Linked DNA regions of Limibacter armeniacum. The protein of the gene in region 3 binds, or shares a complex with, the protein of the main gene of each other region. Links are inferred from orthologs where the notes say so. Each region holds a gene or a part of one and is shown on either strand. Other genes may lie near its edges. The genes, in order: nuoB, V6R21_RS26580 and V6R21_RS19195.

What was found.
Region 1: the proteins of V6R21_RS19195 (region 3) and nuoB are in contact, whole or in part, in a cryo-EM structure (PDB 6KHJ), measured with the Thermosynechococcus vestitus proteins. The link is inferred for Limibacter armeniacum from one-to-one orthologs. Residues at the interface, in WP_011057128.1 of Thermosynechococcus vestitus: Pro17, His18, His19, Pro20, Ser21, Met22, Val25, Arg27, Met29, Thr31, Ile38, Asp39, Cys40, Glu41, Pro42, Val43, Ile44, Gly45, Tyr46, Leu47, His48, Arg49, Gly50, Met51, Lys53, Ile54, Asn57, Arg58, Pro65, Tyr66; in WP_011056552.1 of Thermosynechococcus vestitus: Leu46, Met47, Tyr48, Thr50, Ala51, Cys52, Phe54, Ile55, Glu56, Ala58, Ala59, Ile61, Gly62, Ser63, Arg64, Phe65, Asn76, Pro78, Thr89, Thr91, Lys93, Met94, Ala97, Leu101, Met123, Phe124, Ser126, Asp127, Ser128, Tyr129.
Region 2: the proteins of V6R21_RS19195 (region 3) and V6R21_RS26580 are in contact, whole or in part, in a cryo-EM structure (PDB 6ZJN), measured with the Thermus thermophilus proteins. The link is inferred for Limibacter armeniacum from one-to-one orthologs. Residues at the interface, in WP_223903221.1 of Thermus thermophilus: Met26, Thr27, Asn29, Gly31, Pro32, His34; in WP_096411116.1 of Thermus thermophilus: Glu45, Ser46, Asn48, Pro50, Ala51, Gly52, Glu53.

Annotation. Positions count from the first base shown.
Region 1 is NZ_JBAJNO010000009.1:2,623,139-2,628,488, forward strand. The notes cover bases 1,335-4,233. They hold nuoB (NADH-quinone oxidoreductase subunit NuoB), read right to left. Parts: upstream 3,105-4,233; coding sequence 2,565-3,104; downstream 1,335-2,564. Other genes in these bases: V6R21_RS28705 (POTRA domain-containing protein), read left to right, coding at 1,335-1,553; V6R21_RS28710 (ArsR/SmtB family transcription factor), read right to left, coding at 1,566-1,862; V6R21_RS28715 (NADH-quinone oxidoreductase subunit C), read right to left, coding at 2,062-2,565; hemC (hydroxymethylbilane synthase), read right to left, coding at 3,201-4,130. Also shown: more of V6R21_RS28705, read left to right, coding at 165-1,334; V6R21_RS28730 (ArsR/SmtB family transcription factor), read left to right, coding at 4,374-4,772; V6R21_RS28735 (RNA methyltransferase), read left to right, coding at 4,873-5,350. UniProt on the Escherichia coli protein: NDH-1 shuttles electrons from NADH, via FMN and iron-sulfur (Fe-S) centers, to quinones in the respiratory chain. The immediate electron acceptor for the enzyme in this species is ubiquinone.
Region 2 is NZ_JBAJNO010000009.1:2,094,601-2,099,847, reverse strand. The notes cover bases 1,781-4,576. They hold V6R21_RS26580 (NADH-quinone oxidoreductase subunit A), read right to left. Parts: upstream 3,518-4,576; coding sequence 3,044-3,517; downstream 1,781-3,043. Other genes in these bases: sdaAA (L-serine ammonia-lyase, iron-sulfur-dependent, subunit alpha), read left to right, coding at 3,772-4,576; V6R21_RS26585 (right-handed parallel beta-helix repeat-containing protein), read right to left, coding at 1,781-3,015. Outside these bases: V6R21_RS26600 (hypothetical protein), read right to left, coding at 1-2; V6R21_RS26595 (DUF3592 domain-containing protein), read right to left, coding at 49-807; V6R21_RS26590 (DUF3592 domain-containing protein), read right to left, coding at 1,041-1,553; more of V6R21_RS26585, read right to left, coding at 1,594-1,780; more of sdaAA, read left to right, coding at 4,577-4,683; V6R21_RS26570 (DUF5606 family protein), read left to right, coding at 4,951-5,247. UniProt on the Escherichia coli protein: NDH-1 shuttles electrons from NADH, via FMN and iron-sulfur (Fe-S) centers, to quinones in the respiratory chain. The immediate electron acceptor for the enzyme in this species is believed to be ubiquinone.
Region 3 is NZ_JBAJNO010000009.1:367,389-372,813, reverse strand. The notes cover bases 1,224-4,197. They hold V6R21_RS19195 (NADH-quinone oxidoreductase subunit D), read right to left. Parts: upstream 3,333-4,197; coding sequence 2,115-3,332; downstream 1,224-2,114. Other genes in these bases: V6R21_RS19190 (DUF7935 family protein), read left to right, coding at 3,542-4,063; V6R21_RS19200 (glycosyltransferase family 4 protein), read right to left, coding at 1,224-2,055. Also shown: V6R21_RS19205 (potassium channel family protein), read left to right, coding at 32-796; more of V6R21_RS19200, read right to left, coding at 805-1,223; V6R21_RS19185 (G8 domain-containing protein), read left to right, coding at 4,438-5,425.

The DNA.
Region 1 (5,350 bases), 2.3 Mb from region 3 along the record:
TACTTCTTAACAAGATTCTATAATAGATGGGCTAATATTAACCAAGCTGAGACTTGCATTATATTCGACAAATATTACTTCATTATAGCAGAAAACATTTACTTCCACTCATCATAATAAGCCCGTTGTTATTAACAGGTAGTTTTTTGTGTGCTCAAACCACTATGAGCACTACAGACTCAACTTTGATTTCCTTACAACGATATTTAGCTGACTCAACTGGAGCTGTCTATATCAAAGACATCAACCTAAGTGGAAATCAAGTTACAAAGGATAAGATTATCTACAGGGAATTGGAAATGCAGCCTGGTGTATTATTACCTAAACAAGACATTGATGAGTTTTTCAAAAGTGAACGTAACAAGCTAATCAATACAGATTTATTTGAGGAAGTGAACCTCAGTATTGAAGAGGAAGGGAAAGACTCCTTGAATGTTCATATCGCTGTCAAGGAAAGGTGGTACACATGGCCAATTCCTATACTTGAGCTTGCCGACCGGAATTTCAATGAATGGTGGAATAACCGTGGAGGCGATTTCAGCCGTCTTCAGTATGGCATTATGTTCAAGCGAAGAAACTTCAGAGGAAGAAAAGAGTCATTGGACCTACTTATGAGGTTTGGCTTTTCGAATGTATTCAGAATTAACTATAATATCCCATTTCTTGATAAACAACAGAAAACTAGTTTGAGCTTTGGTGCCAGTTACAGCGAGACTCACACTGTCGCGTACGCAACTAAATTCAATAAATTTGTTGAGGTATCAAATGAGGAAAATGTTCTTCAAAAACAATGGGCAGGATATGTATCGGTAGGTAAGCGCATAGGTTTTTATGACTACCACAGGGTTTCATTAGGGTACTCTTCCGGAGCCATTGCTGATACCGTTGCTGAGCTAAACCCTAACTACTTCCTTGGTGGCCGCAAAAGCCAAAAGTTTTTCAAACTTAGTTATAGCTATGCCAAAGACATGCGAGATATACGTGTGTATCCTCTAAATGGCTATTTCGTACGTGGAAGCTTTGAAAAAAATGGACTAGGTGTATTTGATGATCTCAACTCAATAGTCATTGAGGGTGATTACTTTAAATACACTCCTATCTCCAAACGCTTCTTCCATGAACTTGGAGCAACATTCAAAACATCATTCCCTGCACTTCAACCTTATCAGGAAATGAGAGCCTTAGGCTATACAACCAAAATTTTACGTGGATACGATAATTACGTTGTTGAGGGACAACACCTGGGTATATTCAAAAATACTTTGCGATTTAAAGCGCTCAGTAAAAAATTAAACCTTAAAAAAATAATCCCTCTGAAATACTTTAGTAGTATCCCAATAGAAGTATACCTGAAATCTTATGCAGATGCTGGATATATCTCTTCACAGGTTGTTACAGAAACCAACGAGAGACTCACAAATAATCTTCTATTAGGTTGGGGAACAGGTGTTGACGTAGTCACATTTTATAACACCACTTTTAGACTTGAATATTCCCTAAATAAACATGACTTAAGTGGTGCGTTTTACCTCTATTTTAAATCTACTTTTTAACTGTAATATAGGTTAACCCATATTACAGTTACAGTTCTCTAAACATACAAGAATATTGGTTACGTCCTTTTCCTTAAGCGAGTAGTAAATATTCTTCCCTTCTCTTTGAGAGGCCAAAATCCCTTTTAGCTTCATGTTTGACAAATGATGGGAGGTTAGTGATTGTTCACATCCGAGTGCATCGCAAATTTCACCTACTGATAGTTTGTCATTCTGATCCAGCAACTCAATTATTCTTAATCGCATTGGGTGTGCAATTGTCTTCAATATAAAAGCCGCTTTTTCTATTTTTTCTGATTCCAATGACATTGTATGCATTTTTAATATATGTAGTAATAGTTTTGATAATTTAATAAAGGTAGAATCCCCATAATAACTGAGTTTTAATATAAATAATTCAACTTATGAGGATTTTTTCATATAAGTACTTATTTATGCAAGTTTGTAACGTAAAAAGTTAACCTGTATTATCCACAGAGATAATAGACTATTATAAGTGAATAATAGGCTATTCATATGCTACTTTGATTCCGTGATAATACTCTTGAGCCTGATAATCTTTTCTCAAAGGATATCCTTCCCAATCTGCAGGTAAAAGAATCCTTCGTAAATCAGGATGGTTTTCAAAGTTAATTCCTAATAGGTCAAAAGTCTCTCTTTCCATCCAGTCTGCACTTTTCCAAACACTCGAAAGTGATGGTACTTGTGGTAATACGTCAGCATCTTGATTACGCTTAATCACCACCTTCAATGTCAGCTTAGCACCATATGGAATAGAGTATAAGTGATACACAACTTCCATTGTTCCTTCTTCAGGACCATTATCAATGCCTGAAACGCAAGAAAGCATATCAAAATAGGTTTGCTCATTATCACGCAAAAAGACAGTAACTGCTACCAGTCGCTCGGCTTCGATAGTAATTGAAGGTTGTAGCGCTTCCTTATCAGCTGTTACTATGGTTTGCTCTCCAAACTCTGAGAGTATTAAATTATGTAAAGCTTCAAAATCCATTATGCTTCTTTTTCCTTTAATGCTTCTTCTTCTAAGAGTTTTTCGATTGCTTTTGGACCTCTTAAAGTTTCTTTTCTAATCTTGTCCTGAAGTTTCATGATACCTTCAATCAAGGCTTCAGGCCTTGGTGGACAACCTGGTACATAAACGTCAACAGGAATAATTCTGTCAACACCTTTGACTACATGATAACCATGTTCCCAATATGGTCCACCACAATTAGAACAGCTTCCCATCGATATTACATATCTTGGTTCTGACATTTGCTCATATAGCCTTCGTACACGATCTGCCATTTTGAAAGTAACGGTCCCTGATACAATCATGACATCTGATTGACGAGGAGAAGGACGTGGGAATACCCCAATTCGATCCAAGTCATAGCCTGAAGCAAAAGTTGCCATCATTTCTATGGCACAACACGCCAAACCGAATCCCATTGGCCATAAGGAAGAAAGCCTTGCCCAATTTATAAGGTCTTCAACTTTAGTTACAACAACTCCGCCATGTTCAAACTTCTGATCCAGCAAACCTCCCATTAATCTCTATTTTTGTAGGCTTTAACATTCTTCTGCTTAAAACCTTAGTTAGCAAGTCAATATAATAACTGAATAACTACAAGTTGTAGATGAAAGTTATTTAGATGATTTGATTTCGGCTAAAATTTTATCACCTCCATCATTCAATACCATTTCAGCTATTTCCCTGCCCAACTCTTTTGCTTGCATTTTGTCTCCTGACTTTGTGTGTCGAATGATATGACTTCCATCAAGCTTCACCAATCCTCCTGTTATAGAAAGTTCATTTCCATCCAAAGATGCTAACGCAAAAGCAGGAATACTGCAGCCACCTTGAAGCTTTTTCAAGAAACCCCTCTCTGCTCTCAGCCTATATTCAGCATCCTCATTGTTAACGGCTTTTCGGATAACTCTTTCCAAAGCAGGGTCAATGTTGCTACTCGCCTCTATCGCTACACTGCCTTGTCCCGCTGCTGGCGTAAATTCATCCAAAGAAAAATGATGTACAATGTGCTCTGCATAGCCCATTCTGTGTACACCTGCATAAGCAAGTACCAATGCATCACACAGTCCTTCTTCCATTTTTCTCATTCGAGTCTGCAAGTTACCTCTTACATCCACTACCTCAATATTCGGATAGTAATGCTTCAGCATTGCGACTCTTCTTACAGAAGACGTTCCCAAGACAACCTTATCTGTAGTATTGATTTTTAGATTCTTATTATAGCTAACAACTACATCATTCACTTGTTCACGCTCTGTAAAAGCTATGAGCTTAAAGTCTTCATCCAAAGTTGCTTGCATATCTTTAGCACTATGCACAGCTATATCTATACCCCCATTTCGAAGTTGTTCTTCCAACTCTTCTGTAAATACTCCCTTGCTTCCTATTTTGGACAAAGACTTATCAAGGATCTTATCTCCTTTTGTTTCAATGATGACCGTTTCGGTTTTAACACCCTCATTCTGTAACAGTTCTGCTACATAATCAGCTTGCCATAATGCTAGCTTACTTCCACGTGTGCCAATCTTTACTACTTTATCCAAAGCCTTTGCGTTTTATGCAATTACAAATATAGAAAACTTACTACCAGAATGTTACATATATAACAGACCTATAATAAGAATGTGAATTAACCAACAAATATCTCAATTACAGGGAATTATTGCAATAAACTTATAATAATTGGAAATGCGTTTTAACAAATAAATGGATATTATTTTCAAGAAGGTTACATTTGTAAAATCGACTAAGAGAATATTTAAAATATAAGAAGGTAAAATTGACCTATGAAACTAAAGCACTTCAACCTAATGATCGGGACACAGATACTGAAAGCATTCAGTGAAGAAGCCCGAACACGGATTATGCATTTATTGTATAGAAATAATGAGATGTGTATCTCTGATATAGAATTGGTACTTGACTTCACCCAGACCAAAACATCTAGACACCTGATCTACTTAAAAAACTCAGGTCTGGTGACCTCAAGAAAAATTGACCAATGGACTTTTTACTCTATCAAAGATGAACTAAAAGGTTTTGTTGAGATCATTTATACATATATGGAAAAAGATCTATTACTAATGAATGATCAAGAAACGTATCAGACTTTGTATAGTAATAGAGAGCTAGCCATCAATAAAATCGAAGCTCGAAAGTGGAGAAAACCACCATTACCACTATAAAACAAATAACTGATTATCAATCAAATATAGCTAATAATTCAAATCATTTATTGATATAGTAATATTTTATTTCAATTGATTTTAAGGGGCAAAATCTGATATGAGCAAGAAGAAACTTTCAATGGAAGAACTCAACAGACTAGGGGTAGAAGAGTTCAAAGCTACGGATAAACATACTGCAGTAGTAGTACTAGATAATGTGAGAAGTCTTAATAATGTTGGGTCTGCTTTCAGAACATCTGATGCCTTTCTTGTAGAAAAACTTCTGCTATGTGGTATTACAGGATGCCCACCTCATAGAGATATCAACAAAACTGCCTTAGGAGCGCAAGAAACGGTTACTTGGGAGTATCATGACAATACACTAGATGCACTTAAGCAATTAAAAGCAGAGGGCTATAAGATCATTGTGGTGGAACAGACTACAGGCAGTGTAATGCTCAATGAATTTAACCCTTCCAAAGAAGAGAAGGTTGTATTTGTATTTGGCAATGAAGCATTCGGTGTAGATGATGAGGTTGTTTCATTTGCTGATATGAGTCTTGAAATTCCTCAGTATGGCACCAAACACTCACTAA
Region 2 (5,247 bases), 1.7 Mb from region 3 along the record:
ATATTGGGTTTTTAGGTTAAATATTGAACTGTTATGATATCAAATAATTTACCTGTTGAATAAGGCTCTCACTTTTTTACTGAGTGTATCCACCATAACAACCTTGACTGGTTCTCCCGGCATATATACGAGCCATTCCTTATCGTCGTCATTGAGATACTGAGGTTTTACTGTTTTGACAGCAGCCCTTTTTGAATGCCCTTCAGTATCAGAAAACTCAAATATCATTCGCATGACAGGTTTGTCATTGATTACAACACCAGTACTTTCGGTCTTGACCAATGTGCCTTGAGCCATCTTGCCATATTCAAGGATGAAGATATCTTTCAGTCCTTTTCTAAATCCAACTATCGCAATGATAAAAGCAACCAAAGAAATCAGGCTGAACAGAAGCAAAACCCAGCCATTGAACATAGACAGTGACTGCCCCTTGATAATGGCAACGTTGGGGGATGTCTGGGCATACCTTACTACGACAGAGTCTCCTTCTTGTCGGTTTTCCCATGTGCTGTAAGACCACCCTCTAATGGCATTTTCTTGTTTTCTTTCTTGAGGTAGATAGCTGAAGGTGTATTTATAGATCGGCTTTTCATTGACAGACGCATTGGTTTCTTCTATGGCTAAAAGGACAGCGTTGGTTTCGGTAGCATTGGAGGAAAGTTGGTACTCGTCTATCAGGTAAAAGTCCGTAGAGAAGGCAACGGCAAAGAATCCGCTGAATAGTGCGATGGTCATACCAAGCCAAATACTGTTGTGAGATAAAATGACATCAATTTTTTGTCGTGTGGTGAGAAAACGGTTTTTCATTATTGGAAAGGGTAAGTGTGGTAATTTCAGTTAGCCTATTGAAAATAAATCAGGTCTGTTCCATAAGGCAAAACAGGATTGGGGATTATTTATGGGGTGTATTATAGGGCTAAATGAAGAGTCTCACGAATTCGCTTATGTAATAAGAGAGGAAGATGGTAAGCTTTATAAATTCCATGGAGTTGTTTTATTATAAAGCTTACCTGATTTATGGATAAAATAGCGTCAAACCATTACCAGGCTTTCCTGTGATGGAGCGGTTGTTTTCGGATACTCTTGATGCCTTTCTTAAGGCCAAAAAGGGTGACAGTAAGGGAGATTAAGGTGAAAGAGCCTAGAATGATAGTAGCCCAGATACCAAATATGGAAAGTGTATGTCCTTTGATAACAGCAACTCCAGGAGCTTCTTTTGCATATGTCACCGTTACAGTGTCGCCGACTTGCTTGTTGTCCCACGTGTTATAAGACCACCCGTTACCCCATTCTTTGCTTCCCTCAGGGTTTTCAAGAGCATAACTGAAATGATACTTAAATATGAGCTCATCATTGGATGAGGCATTTGTTTCCTCAATAGCCAGTATTTCACCTTTGGTTTCCACTGGAGCAGCAGATAACTTATACTCGTCTATCAAGTAAAAGTCTTGAGAAAAGATGGCCATAAACAGTCCAAAGAATAGGCTTATAAAAAAGCCGACAACAAACTGAGGGTGTGAAAAAACGAGCTTAACTTTTTGAGATAGTGACATCTTAAACAGTTTTTAGTCAAAAAATAGATTTCTGAAGGTATTACTCTTGTGCTTCCACCCACTCAATGGCACCTATGTCAGGCATGTTGTCATGAGGAGTACATGGAGATGCACCGTTTTCTGTAACTATACCTGCATCTCTTGCAGGGCTATTTTTATTTAATTCGAAACGTTGGTCTGAAGGAGATGAGGCAAATAAGGAATCTTGATCCGTGATTTGATTGCCATAATAAAGGTTGTCAGTACCTAGTTTCTCCACCAAGCTTTCAGTCGAGCGGAAAACATTTTTTTGAGAATTGATAGCCAATTGTTTGTCTGTCGCTTCTACTATTAGGATTTCATCCAACAGGTTACCCCAAAAGATATTGTTGGTTAGGGTAAGGTTCAGGTCATCCAGTCGCATAGTAGGATCATCTTCCCAGCCAGGTACATAAACATTGGAAATGCTGACAGCAGGGAGTTCTCTTACAAAGTCAATTCCAAAATTGGCAAAGGTATTATGTGTAAGGCGATAGGTTCCTCCTGATGTCAGTGCAAGGGTGTAGCTCAAACAATTGTTGACAATGGTATTACTGATTTCGGCATTGGTGCCAATCAGGAAAATACCAGTAGAAGACATGTTTTCAATAAGCGTATTATTGATGGTAATAGCAGGGGTGGCAGGCACTTCTTCTGACCATAGGTAAATACCACTTCCACCATTTCGGATGGTGGCATTGTTGATCGTATTATCATGGCTGGATGGCGCAAAATAGAGTCCATCCCATTGGCCAGCTACATCAAGATAGTCTTCTTCCCGTCTGATGCCTTCCAGCCTTACAGTATCTTCACAAGTACCATTGATATGTAGGGAGCCAAATACAATGGCGTAAGCATTATTGTTGAAGTAAATCTGGGAGCCAGCTTCTATATTTAAGATGGCGTTTTCTGCAATAAAAAGTGAGTCTGTTACTACGTGTGGTCGGTTGGAAGTCCAAGTTGTTTCGCCTTCAATAACTTCTCCTTTACTGTGAAAGAAGGCATCTTGCCCCCAAGCAACCAGTTTGACATCCTGAACATTGCCATTGGTTTCAAATACGACAGAGTCCTGTACCAAAAAAGGCAAGTCTTTGTCTTGAGGATTCACAGTAGCTTCCACCAAGACCAAAAGGCTATCATTTCCTCTAAGAAATATATCTTCTACACGATCGGTCTTGGCACCGTTGATTACCAGAGAATAAGACCCCGTTGGGTTGCCCAATGAAATACTACTGATATTGACAGCCTTATTGGATGTATTGATTGCCCTAAAGCGTTTCGTAATACTTTTTACCTCTGTGAATAAAGTGTCAAAGATGACAGAGTCCGCAGAAAAAGTCAGCATTGCTGATTCATCAGTAGTGATTTCCTCATTCTCAGGGTCACAGGCAAAAAGTGCCGCAAAGGCAGCAAGCGCAAAAAAGGTTTTTGTGATATATCTCATAGGGTTTTGTTTCAGGCAAACAGATGGGTTAGTATTTCTTGTTGATCTGCTCATACATGGAAGCAGGAACCTTGGACTTGAAGTCTGACTGCTTGTGTTCGGGACGTACCCAGTCCAAAAAGCCTTTTCTCCATACATAAGCAAGACCAAGTACCAAAATCAATACAAATACAAAAACTTCCAGCAAGGCAAACCAACCCCATAGACCATCTGTCTGATCGATCATCTCTTTGTTACCGAATACCGTTGCCCAAGGAAACAGGAAGACCAACTCCACTTCAAAAAGCAGAAAGATAAGGGCAATTACATAAAAGCGGATATTGAAACGGCTCCATGCATTACCGATCGGGTCTTCACCACTTTCATAAGTCGTGAGCTTCTCGTAGTTCGGACGGTTAGGGCGCAACAATGATGAAGCGACAAAACCTCCTCCCACAAACACACAACCTGCTATAATGAAAAGCAGAAGGTAGCCAAAGTCTGTTACAACTGAATTTTCCATTCCCTGAGCTTAGTCTTTTTATTTACAATTACTTTCAACGTCAACAAATATACAGAGTCTTCTTCTGATATACTTTTCTGTTGCCGCATTTCTCGATTTCACCTCCCTTAACCTCAATCCCTAAATCATTTTTAAACTTCCTAAAAATCGTGATCTTGCAACAGATTTGGACCGTAAAGTGTTTTACCGTCGAGTCATTTAAATAGACTAACCAGATAAACAGAATACATATAAAATCAACAATTAGTAGGGATATGGCAGTTGTATTGTTTGATAGTTTTGCAGAATGGAAAAAGTCTTGTGAAACAGAAGATAAGCCGCTTTATTTTCCTGTATTGGAATACGAAGCAAGAGAGCGAGGTCATCAGGAAGAGCAAATCAGGGCAAACCTCCTGAGAGCATATCAGGTGATGAAAGATGCTGTACAGACGGGATTGAAGGAGGACATGACCTCTAGATCAGGAATGGTAAACAATTCAGGTAAGAAGGTATTCAACTCCCCTGTGACGGTACTTTCTCCAGAGTTTCAGAAACTTATCAGCCGTGCTTTGGCAGCCAAGGAAGTCAACTCTTGTATGGGCAGGGTAGTTGCAGCACCCACAGCGGGAGCTTCGGGTATTATGCCAGGGGTGTTGGTGACATTGCAGGAGTTACATAACCTTAATGATGACACCATGATTGAAGGCATGTTGGTAGCTGCCGGCATTGCATTGATTATGGAAAAAAAATCGGGAATTGCAGGTGCCGTTGGTGGCTGTCAGGCAGAGACAGGAACTGCGGCGGCAATGTCAGCTGGAGCGATTGTCTATGCATTGGGTGGTTCTATCACACAGGTATTTAATGCTGTGGCAATTACAGTTCAATGTATGCTTGGGTTGGTTTGTGATCCGGTGGCAGGGCTAGTAGAAGTTCCATGTATTGTTAGAAATGCGAGTGCTGCAGCCATTGCCAACTCTTCTGCGCAGATTGCCATCGCTGATGTTAGCAGTGTAATTCCGGTTGATGAATGTGTGGATGCCATGGGCGAAGTAGGTGCACATATGGAAGATCGCTACAAGGAAACGGCATTGGGCGGGTTGGCAGCAACCCCAACAGGTAAAGCAATAGCCAAGCGTGTATTGATTTCAGATATTGATATCATTGAGGAAGACGAATCGGATCTGTAAGCCTCACAAACTGAAATCAATAAAAAGGATAGAGATTTATATGTTAATAGCATGTAGTTCTCCTCGAAAAAAATTATTTTTGTAGCCGTTTTTTTCGGTTAAACCAAAAAGATCATGGCAATAGAGTAAGCACTGTACACTAATCTATTGTTGGAAGAAATTATTAATGGAATAAGTGCGAAAAGGTAGGAACGTGCCGCTTTGGGCAGTGCAAAACTTTACACTTCTGCCTTTTTGTTCATAAAGACTAAAAAAATTCACTAGAACATGAACTTGAGAGACGTAGCATCAATTGCAGGTAAACCTGGACTTTATAAAATCCTGAAACCAACAAGGTCGGGTGTAATTGTCGAAACGGTAAGCGAAGCGAAAAAGAAAATGGTGGTAAATGCCAGCCAAAGAATTTCAGTTCTGAAAGAAATCTCGATTTACGTAACAGGACAGTCTGAAGAGTCAGTTCCGTTGGAAGAAATTTTCTCAATCATCAAAGAGAAACACGGAGACAATATCAAAATTGACGTTTCTAAAGACAGTGAACTGGAATCTTTCTTGGAAGGAGTACTT
Region 3 (5,425 bases):
CCATTTTTATTGATAAGACCTTAAAAAAACGATGATACATTTTAGTTCAAATCAGCGATATGTTCTGATTGGAATGGGAGCCTTTGGCTTGGAGATCGCCAGAACACTTCAAAAGCATGGAGCAGATTTTATGATTATTCTTCATGTAGAAGGTGATAACCCTAACAAAGCATTAGATGATTATTTTTCATTGGACAGAATGAGGCAAGAAGGCTTTCAGCATGTTTATGAGACCGATGTAACCAACCCTAATGCCTTGAACAGGCACGTTAAGCCTAGTGATTGTGTTGTCCTGTCTCACGGTAAGGACTTTGAGACAAAGATTTTGACCGTTGATGCGCTAAAACAGATAGGTGTCAAGAATATTTATGCCAGAGCTACGAGAGAATCTCATGCCAGGATATTGAGTGAAATGGGTGTGAGAAAGGTGGTCTTCCCTGAGAAGCAGGAAGGGAAAAGACTAGGGTTGGCATTGCTGAACCAGAAGGTGAAAACAATGGATGAGATTGCTCCTCAGGTTTACATTATTGAGGTGCCTGTGCCGGATGAGTTTGTCGGCAAGTCAATATTGGAAGTAAAAGTGCGGTCCAGATACAGCGTGACGATCATCTGTTTGAAAGAAACGATTTATACTGATGAGGGACAGCCCGAGGAAGTCGTTTATACAAAAGGCTTTGAGACAATGATCCTGAAGACGACCCACAGTATGGTGATTGCAGGTGAAGGATCGTCTATTAAAGAGCTTACCTCAATGGTAAGAGCATCTTCGTCAGAGGAAAAAATGAAGTGGGACTAGTCTTTCTTTTAACAGGTTTGTTCTACTGTTTCCTCATTTGAGATATTAAGCAACGAATCAAGCATCTTAAAGAGCTTTTTTTGCTGAATGCTGCGGTCAAAATATTTGGTCGCAGCATTTCTGCCATTTTTTCCCATCGTATCTAACTCATTTTTTGTAAGGCTTTTCATTGATGCAATATTCTGCAATAATGAAGGCAGGTGTAATGGGTCTGAGATCAATCCGCATTTATGCTCTAAAACGAGTGAAGCACCTTCTCCACCTCCATTAAAAAGAATTGGAATACCAGCAGCCATACTTTCATAGACCTTGGCGGGGAGTGTACCTCTGATCGTACTTTTTTGTGAAATAAGGGCAGCATCAAATCTTGTCAGCAACTGCGCAACTTCTGTCAGGGAAACCACCGAATGAAGAAAAATTCCCCTGTTTGGGTGCTTGTTTAGAAATGCTTTCACTTCATCACCTTCAAACCCATCCCCATATATATGTAATTCGCATCCTATGGCTTGGAAGTTTATGTCCTTACAAAGTCTTAGAATGGCATGGGCGACATTCAGTACACCCGTATAAATAATACGGAATGGTTTCTTTTGACCTGTTTGATCGGGATTGTTATTTTTGGGAACAAAAAGCTGACAGTCTGCCCCAACCCTGTAAAGAAGAGGTTTGGGTAAATTATATCCCTGAATATACTGGCTGATTTCTTCGGATTGTGCCATTAGTTGATCCGCCGTTTTATAAAACTTAAGCTGGATTTGGGTAAGCAACTTATAGTAAAGGGAGGATTCCTTCATAAGCCCAAGGTCAGCAATGGCTTTGGGCCAAAGGTCTGAGACATTGATTACAAGCTTGGCTCCTGTGAGTTTGGAGAAAACAATTGCAGGAAAAGGCATCAACATCGGAGGTGTCTGTACCAGAATGACGTCCGGTTTCCTCTTCAGCATGTGAAGCAAAGACCTTAGCATTGAGACTGAAAGTGAAAGCATCCCTGCCAACCTTGCAAGTCGACTGGCTGTAAGGCTGGCAGCAAAAAGCCAATGTCTTCTGACAGGAATGCCATCTTTCATTTCCTTAAACAGTAGTTTTCCTCTGTATGCTTGGGGTACTTTTCCAGTTGGATAGTAGGGAACTGCCGTTAAAACCTCTACATCAAAGCCTTTTTGTTTCAATGCGATGGCCATATCCTGAAACAGGAATGGTGCAGCACCAAAATCAGGTGGATAGCTATGAGTTAATATTTCGATCTTAAATTTTTTCAAACAAGCAGCCCAGTCTAATATCCCAATACTAAAAAATACAGAAGCTTTTCCGTAAGGTTCTATCGGTCAACTTCTCCCATTACAACATCAAATGACCCAAAGATGGCAATCAAGTCGGCAATAGGCACACCTCTGGTCAGTTCAGGCAGAATAGCCATATTGACAAAAGAGCAAGATCTTGCCTTTACGCGGAAAGGGATGTCGCTTTTGCCTGTTGCACGGAAAAAGAAGCCGAGTTCCCCTTTAGGGTTTTCAGCTCTTGCATAAAAATCCATTTTCTTAGGACGGATTTTTTTAGGAACTAATGCCTGAGGGTCAAATTCTCTTGTTCTCTTGTGATCACCAGTCAGTTGTTCAAGAGCCTGTTCTATGATTCGAATGGATTCCCAGCATTCAGCAACTCTCACGTAGGTTCTGTCCCAACAGTCACCGAGTGTACCCATTTCTCCTTTTCCAATTGGAATATCAAAGTCAATTTCAGGGTAAACCGAATACCCATCCACTTTTCTGAGGTCGTATTTCAAACCAGAACCTCTAAGCATTGGTCCGGTAACGCCATAGTTGATTGCAAGGTCTAGCGGCATGACGCCAATGTTGGCCGTACGTTCCACAAAGATCTTGTTTTCAACCAGCAGGTTATGGAATTCCTTCAGCTTAGGTTTCAGGTACTGAACAAATTCAAGACAGCGTTCTTCAAAACCTACAGGAAGGTCATAGAAAAGTCCGCCAATCCAGATGTAGTTATAAAGCATTCTTGCCCCACTGACCCATTCCAACAGACGTAGGATGTGCTCCCTGTCTCTCATTAACCATAAGAAAGGGGTAGTTGCACCAATGTCAATACCGTAAGTACCTACCGCAATAAAGTGAGAGGCTAATCGGTTCAGCTCAGCAACTAACACACGTATGTACTCTACACGCTTTGGAATCTGTTCAGTGATGCCCAACATCTGCTCAACTCCCATTACATAGGCATGTTCGGAGTTCATAGAAGCCACATAGTCCATTCTGTCCACGTATGGAATGGTCTGATTGAAAGCCATGGACTCGGCATGCTTCTCAAAGCAACGATGCAAATAACCAAGGTGCGGAACGACATCTACAATAAACTCACCATCCGTTACGACTTCCAACCTCAGTACACCGTGGGTAGAAGGGTGTTGTGGACCCAAGTTAAGGACCATCTCTTCAGAACGGAGTTTGCTTTCATCGTAAACACTGGGAGCTGAGTTTTTGAGGTGCTCCTTATCAAACTTGTATTGTATCTTTCTGTCCATAAATTATGACTTCACTTTCAATTTGGTTTCAAATATAACCAAGTTGTGCAAAAATGGTTGAATCCTGAGGGGCAATCCTACAACTTGAGCGAGAAATCCGTTGTAGGTTCCACAAAAAATATATATTTGCTTCCTGTATTTTAGAAAAGAGAAGAATTAGGGAGTATAATCCTTTTCGGGAAATTTAATTAGTGTATTAAAAGACAGAGATGGAAGCATTGAAAGAAATACTGATGATGACCATACCCGCAGTGATTGTACTGTATGCGGTTTTTTTGGTGGTAAGGTCTTTAATTGGAAAGGAATTTTCAGCACAATTGGCAAATATGAAGCTCGAAAACTCAAAGACTGTATTGCCAAACAGACTTCAGGCGTATGAAAGAATGGCGATCTATCTTGAGCGTATCACTCCCAATAACTTGATCTTAAGGTTGAATGAAAATGGTTACACTGTAGCACAGCTTAGAGAACTTCTGATTGTCAGTATCAGGGAAGAGTTTCAGCATAACCTGGCACAACAGGTTTATGTAAGTGATACTGCTTGGGAAATGGTAAGGACTGCACAGGAGAATATGGTATCACTAATTAAAGAAGCATCAGTTGATATTGATCCTGAAGCGCCTTCAATTGAGTTGGCGAAGAGAATTTTTGAAAAAGTAATGGAGATGCAGCAAGAGCCAACAGCTGAGGCATTAAGGGTGCTGAAAAACGAAATTAGAACACTATTCTAATTTTGACCTCCTATTCATTTGATTAAGCCTATGGTACAGACTGTAGGCTTTTTTTATGCCCAAACTTTAAGACGGGAATCAATTATTTTTCATTAAAAACATATGTAAGTTTTTAAGTGATTAAACGAAATCAACTTTACAAACACCATTTTAAGATGAATGTATCGCAATTGAAATTAGGCAGACAGGTTGCAAAGCCTTATTAGCATTGCCTGAAATTGAGAGAACATGATTTTGACTTTGCTAATTGTGAAAACCACTTTTCTACTTACATCCCAAGAATGTCTCTGATGGGGGAAAATCAAGATGATAGCGTAAAATAATGGGTATAAATAACAGAAACCGCTATCGGGAAATTTTCAACCCATTTGAATATGCTTTATTCTTGGAAAAACCAATCGATACTACTGACCCTATTAACCTTTTGTTTGTTAGCCTTCCCTTGGGTCAGTAGTTGTGCACAAACCACTTTTACTTCTGTAGCTTCAGGTAGCTGGGGTTCAGCGGCTACTTGGGATCTGGGTAGTGTACCCACCTCTATTGATAATGTAGTAATAGCAGATGGAGATACCGTCTCGATGCTAACCTCAACGACAGTAAATGATCTTGTAGTCGATGAAGGGGGTGAATTGGAGTTGGGGAATAATAAGCGACTGCTTGTTGATGGAGACCTTACGGTAGATGGAACAATTGAGTTATTGGAGATAGGAAGTGTCAGTGTTGTAGGGGTATGGTTGCGTACAGCAGGCAAAACACTTAGTGGTAATGGTATTGTCAAACATGTTCAGGACATTACGGATGGGGAAACAAATGGACTCTTTTATTTTGATGCGGATATTTCAATAGCTTCAGGTGCAGCGCTGACTTTTATTACAACTGATGAGGGCTATACAGACTTTTTACATATATCAGCAGGAGCAACTGTTACAAACAATGGGACTATCAACTTGAATGGTATTGGAATTATAGCAACTGATACATCAAGCAAATGGGTGAATGAGGCAAATGCCTATTTGTCGGTTCAGGGAGCAATGATGGAAGCTGGTACACTGGAGGTATCAGCTACAGGAAATACCATTGAGTATAGCGGAGATGAAAACCAAACCATTAAAAAAAGTACTGACGGGGTCTATAACCACCTTATTTTATCTGGTGGAGGGATCAAGAATCTTGGGGCTGATATAACTGTCAATGGATATGTATTGATCAGCAGTACATTCAACTCAAATGGGTATAATCTTGATATAAAAGGAGACTGGACAAACAATGGAACATTTGAAGAGGAAAACTCAACTGTGACTTTTTCGGGTTCATCAGCCCAAACCATCAGTAGTATAGCTGGTGAAGCTTTTTATAACCTGA